DNA from 2 places in the Enterobacter cloacae complex sp. 394F7 genome. Region 2 is predicted to be linked to the other one. Evidence: predicted binding sites of a transcription regulator. Region 2 holds the regulator's gene; the other holds the start of a gene.
The links. Region 2 encodes LexA, which represses DNA repair genes until DNA is damaged. Its sites were predicted from a motif close to TNCTGTATGTACATACAGNA; they were not measured.
Positions count from the first base shown of each region.

Region 1: the regulator LexA is predicted to act here: its motif matches at 1,522-1,541, upstream of sbmC (DNA gyrase inhibitor SbmC).

Region 1 covers NZ_JBXWCS010000002.1:474,819-477,935, reverse strand. The annotation lists gene sbcB (exodeoxyribonuclease I) at 1-73, opposite strand, end outside; gene dacD (serine-type D-Ala-D-Ala carboxypeptidase DacD) at 272-1,438, shown strand; gene sbmC (DNA gyrase inhibitor SbmC) at 1,557-2,030, shown strand; gene AC2FAK_RS04755 (FUSC family protein) at 2,123-3,117, shown strand, end outside.
Region 2 covers NZ_JBXWCS010000018.1:35,708-38,824, forward strand. The annotation lists gene plsB (glycerol-3-phosphate 1-O-acyltransferase PlsB) at 1-326, opposite strand, end outside; gene AC2FAK_RS21030 (diacylglycerol kinase) at 481-849, shown strand; gene lexA (transcriptional repressor LexA) at 958-1,566, shown strand; gene dinF (MATE family efflux transporter DinF) at 1,631-2,968, shown strand; partial or broken gene AC2FAK_RS21045 (hypothetical protein) at 2,965-3,039, shown strand; gene AC2FAK_RS21050 (CsbD family protein) at 3,089-3,117, shown strand, end outside.

The sequences.
Region 1 (3,117 bases), on a different contig from region 2:
GGGTGCCAAAGGTTTCGTAGTCGTGGAATAAAAAAGTCGGGCGTGCGGCAGAGTCAGACACCAGTAATACCATCCTGTTAAAAAGTGACGTCACTATGGTAAACGATCGTGAGGGACAGACCGAATAAAAAGCGCCGTCATGCAGCAAATTTGCGAGCGTGGTTCCGGGAAAAACATGCTTCCTGTCACATTTTTTTGCAATTAAGCCAGGTAACGACACCAGAACTCCCGTAAAAAGGTCATCGATTTTTAATGACCTGAGGATATACCGTTGAAACGCCGTCTGTTTATTGCTGTTTCTTTACTCGCTTCGAGTGTCTCATCTGCTTTTGCGGCCGATCCGCTGGATTTTTCGCCGCAGCCTCCGGCCATTCAGGCCGGCTCCTGGGTACTGATGGATTACACTACGGGTCAAATCTTAACGGCGGGCAACGAACATCAACAACGCAATCCGGCGAGTCTCACCAAGCTGATGACCGGCTACGTTGTTGACCGCGCTATTGATAGCCACCGCATTTCCCCGGATGACATTGTCACCGTCGGGCGCGACGCGTGGGCAAAAGGTAACCCTGTCTTTGACGGTTCGTCACTGATGTTCCTGAAAGAGGGTGACCGCGTTTCTGTGCGCGACCTCAGCCGCGGTCTGATTGTTGATTCTGGTAACGACGCCTGTGTGGCGCTGGCGGATCACGTGGCCGGTGGCCAGCCGCAGTTCGTGAAGATGATGAACGACTATGTGCAAAAGCTGAATCTGCGCGATACCCACTTCGAAACCGTTCATGGTCTGGATGCCCCAGGCCAGCACAGCTCTGCGTATGATCTGGCCGTGCTGTCCAGGGCCATCATCCACGGCGAGCCTGAGTTTTACCACATGTACAGTGAAAAGAGCCTGACCTGGAACGGGATCACGCAGCAAAACCGTAACGGTCTTCTCTGGGATAAGACCATGAACGTGGATGGTCTGAAAACGGGGCACACGTCAGGGGCCGGATTTAACCTGATTGCTTCCGCCGTGGACGGTCAGCGTCGCTTGATCGCCGTGGTGATGGGGGCAGACAGTCCGAAAGGGCGTGAGGATCAGGCCCGTAAACTGCTGCACTGGGGACAACAGAATTTTGATACCGTGCAGATCCTGCACAACGGTAAAAAAGTGGGCACTGAGCGGATCTGGTACGGCGATAAAGAACAGGTGAACCTGGGCACCGACCAGGATTTCTGGCTGGCATTACCGAAAGCAGAAGTACCGAACATCAAGGCAAAATACGTGCTGGATACAAAAGAGCTGGAAGCGCCGATAGCCGCCCATCAGCGGGTAGGCGAGATCCAGTTATACGACCGCGATAAAGTGGTCGCTCACTGGCCGCTGGTGACGCTGGAGCGTGTTGATAAAGGTGGCCTTTTCTCCCGTCTGAGTGATTATCTGCACCACAAAATCTAACCTTTCTGGGCAGACTGGCAGGGTTGCGAGTCTGCTCACATAATAAACACTCCTTGATTGCCGATTATAGAAATTCTGCTTTATAGTGTATAAATATACAGTGATAAACGGAGGCAGTATGGACTACAGCATCAGGCAGGAAAAGAAACGTAAGATTGCCGGTTTTCACCTGGTCGGGCCATGGGAACACACGGTAAAACAGGGCTTTGAACAGCTGGTCATGTGGGTCGATGGCCGACACATTCAGCCGCTGGAGTGGGTTGCGGTTTATTACGATAACCCGGACGAAGTCCCGGCAGAAAAATTGCGCTGCGATACGGCCGTTACGGTACCGGATGATTTCGTTATCCCGGAAAACAGCGAAGGGGTGATGATGACGGAAATTGTGGCCGGAGATTACGCCGTCGCGAAAGCACGTGTTGAAAACTACGACTTCGCTACGCCGTGGTACCAGTTCTTTAACTCCCTTTTGCAGGACAACAAATTCCAGATGGCTCTGAAACCGTGCTTCGAGCGCTATCTAAATGATGGCAACGCCGACGGGTACTGGGACATCGAAATGTTTATCGCTGTAGAGCATAAAGCGGGGTAGTCCTGTTAAATACAGGGTTTTTCAGCCGGGTGTGATCCGCCCGGCTGAAAACACAGTACAATTGTGATTTGCCGTGTAGCTGGAGAGCGGGTGTGCGTCCCGACAAATCATTAACGTCTTTCGAAATTCGGTTGTATAAACACTACCGCGTGGTTCATGGGTGCCGTATCGCGCTGGCATTCGTTCTGACGTTTGTGCTGGTCCGTTTACTGGATGTTCCTGAAGGAACGTGGCCGCTGATCACGCTGGTGGTCGTCATGGGGCCAATCTCGTTTTGGGGGAACGTTGTCCCGCGTGCTTTCGAGCGCATTGGCGGTACGGTTTTTGGCTCAGCCCTTGGGTTGATTGCCCTTAAGCTGGAGCTTATTTCATTCCCGGTGATGTTGGCCTGGTGCGGTGTCGCCATGTTCCTCTGCGGCTGGCTGGCGCTGGGTAAAAAGCCCTATCAGGCACTGCTGATTGGTATCACCCTCGCGGTGGTGGTCGGCGCGCCAGCGGGTGATATGACCACGGCACTGTGGCGAAGCGGGGATGTTATTCTTGGTTCACTGCTGGCGATGCTTTTCACCGGTATCTGGCCGCAGCGCGCTTTCCTGCACTGGCGCATTCAGATGGCAAATTATGTCACCGCTTTTAACCGTGTCTACCAGGCCGGTTTTTCACCTAATCTTGTCGAACGTCCCCGGCTGGAGAAGCACCTTCAGCAGAGCCTTAATGACGTGGTCAAAATGCGCGGTCTGATTACCCCTGCCAGCAAAGAGACCCATATTCAGAAATCGATTTTCGAAGCTATCCAGACCGTGAGCCGTAATCTGGTCTGCATGCTTGAATTGCAAATCAACGCGCACTGGGCCTCGCGCCCCAGCCATCTGTTAATGCTGAACGCGCAGACGCTGAAGGAGACGCAGCAGATGACGCAGCAAACCCTGCTGACCATCGCTCATGCCCTTTATGAAGGTAACCCGCAGCCCATCCTCGCAAACAGCGAGCGTCTGAATGAGATCGTTGCCGAACTGAAACAGCTGATCAACGAGCGACAGGGCGATAACGTAGCGGAAACCCCAATCCATGGTTACGTCTGGCTGAG
Region 2 (3,117 bases):
AGATAGTCGTGGAACAGCTTAATGGACTCTTCTTTTGGCGTGTAATAGGTAAACACGCGTGGCCCACCGTGAATGAACACGTATCGCGGCAATAGCGTACCGTCGACTTCTAACGGTTCAAGCGGGTCAGGTAAATCATGCGCCAGACACTGGGCGCGAAGCGTCAGCAAGTCTGCCTTCGAGTTATAAGGCAAAACATACATAATAGGGCGCGACGTATCGAGCCCCAATTCCAGCGCGGGTTCTGCTGGGATAGACTTACTTTTTACCAGGACGCTTAATGGTAAATTAAGTAATTTGTAGTAAATTCGTGGCCAGCCAGACATAAACGATGTAAAGCCTCTGGTTAATAATGCAATTGCGGCGCAAGGATAACAGAAAGCGCGCGAAATTACTGTTGTTACCCGTCATACTTCAGGCTACAGCGCAACACGTTGCGCCTCCTGTTATTGACGCTATTTCAAATAAAAGGTTCTTTTAATGGCCAATAATACCACTGGGTTAACCCGTATCATTAAAGCTGCTGGCTATTCCTGGAAAGGTTTTCGCGCCGCTTGGGTCAACGAAGCCGCGTTTCGCCAGGAGGGTGTCGCCGCGATTGTCGCGGTGATTATCGCCTGTTTCCTTGATGTTGATGCCATTACCCGCGTGCTTCTGATCGGCTCCGTGCTGTTGGTGATGATAGTGGAAATTATTAATAGCGCTATTGAGGCCGTTGTGGACCGTATTGGCTCTGATTTCCACGAACTTTCTGGCCGGGCAAAAGACATGGGCTCTGCTGCCGTGTTGCTGGCGATTATCACTGCGGTCATCACCTGGGTCACGCTGCTTTGGTCACATTTCCGATGAGCCTCGAGGAATAATTAAGTCCCTGGTTTTTTGTGCAGTTTTTGGTTCCAAAATCGCCTTTGACTGTATATACTCACAGCATAACTGTATATACACCCAGGGGGCGGAATGAAAGCGTTAACGACCAGGCAGCAAGAGGTGTTTGATCTCATTCGGGATCATATCGGCCAGACGGGTATGCCACCCACGCGTGCGGAAATCGCGCAGCGTCTGGGCTTCCGTTCTCCGAACGCTGCCGAGGAACACCTGAAAGCGCTGGCGCGTAAAGGCGTAATTGAGATTGTATCGGGTGCTTCACGCGGTATCCGCCTGCTGGTGGAAGAAGAGACGGGCATTCCGCTGGTGGGGCGCGTCGCGGCAGGTGAACCTCTGCTGGCGCAACAGCATATTGAAGGCCACTATCAGGTTGATCCCGGCATGTTCAAGCCGAGCGCGGATTTCCTGCTGCGCGTAAGCGGTATGTCCATGAAAGACATCGGTATTCTTGACGGCGATCTGCTTGCGGTGCATAAAACGCAAGACGTGCGTAACGGCCAGGTTGTGGTGGCACGCATCGATGATGAAGTCACCGTTAAACGCCTGAAAAAGCAAGGTAATACGGTTCAGCTGCTGCCGGAAAACAACGAGTTTTCCCCCATTGTGGTAGACCTCCGCGAACAAAACTTCTCTATCGAGGGGCTGGCGGTAGGGGTCATTCGCAACGGAGAATGGCTGTAATCTCATCCTGACAGGCTACGGATCTGCCGTGGCCTGATTCCTTATCCACTCCCGGTATTTTTTCATGTCACTGCTTACGGCATCCGATAAGGCATTGTGGCGTCTTGCACTGCCGATGATTTTTTCCAATATCACCGTTCCTCTGCTGGGGCTGGTGGATACGGCAGTTATTGGTCACCTTGATTCACCCATCTATCTGGGCGGCGTGGCGATTGGCGCGACGGCGACCAGCTTCCTTTTTATGCTCCTGCTCTTTTTGCGCATGAGTACCACCGGGCTTACGGCGCAGGCGTACGGTGCTAAAGATCCTTTGCGTCTGGCGCGTGCGCTGGTTCAGCCGTTAATTCTGGCGCTTGGGGCAGGCGCGTTAATCGCTATATTACGTACCCCACTGATTGATCTGGCGCTGCATGTCGTTGGCGGCAGCGAGGCGGTACTGGAGCAGGCACGACGCTTCCTGGAAATTCGCTGGCTCAGCGCGCCCGCGTCGCTGGCCAATCTGGTTCTGTTGGGGTGGTTACTCGGCGTGCAGTATGCCCGCGCGCCCGTGATCCTGCTGGTGGTAGGCAACCTCCTCAACATCGTGCTCGATCTCTGGCTGGTGATGGGCCTGCACATGAACGTGCAGGGTGCGGCACTGGCGACGGCGATTGCCGAATACGGGACGTTTATCCTTGGTCTGTGGATGGTATGGCGGGTGCTGGTCATGCGCGGGATCTCCGTTACACTGCTCAAGAATGCATGGCGAGGCAATATCCGCACCCTGCTGGCGCTTAATCGCGACATTATGCTGCGCTCACTGCTGCTGCAGCTCTGTTTCGGCGCACTGACGGTCTTTGGCGCCCGGCTTGGGCCAGATATCGTCGCGGTGAATGCCGTTCTGATGACGCTGCTGACCTTTACCGCCTATGCACTGGATGGCTTTGCCTATGCTGTGGAAGCGCATTCCGGCCAGGCATACGGCGCACGTGAAAGTGGTCAGCTGCGGGATGTCTGGCGGGCGGCCTGTCGGCAGTCGGGGCTGGTGGCGCTGGCGTTCGCGCTGATTTACGCCTGTTTTGGCGAACAGATTATTGCGTTACTCACCTCCCTTCCTGCACTGCGCGAGCTGGCAAGTCATTACCTCATCTGGCAGGTCATTTTGCCGGTGGTGGGGGTCTGGTGCTATCTGCTGGACGGTATGTTTATTGGCGCGACGCGAGGAGCGGAGATGCGTAACAGTATGGCGGTGGCGGCGGCTGGTTTTGCCCTGACGCTGCTCACGCTCCCCTGGCTGGGTAACCATGGTTTATGGCTCTCCCTGGCGGTCTTTCTCGCGTTGCGGGGCCTGTCACTGGGCTTTATCTGGCACCGGCACTGGCAAAACAATACCTGGCTTCCTTCCCGCAACGATATATCGTGACGGTTAAAGATTCCGAATATGAAATCAACTGCCGAATCCTTAACTACAATTATTATCACGTCCAGCAGAAAAGAACGTAACGGACGTTACGACCCGACGCTTAACTAAGAGGACACGATGATGAATAAAGACGAAATCGGCGGCAACTG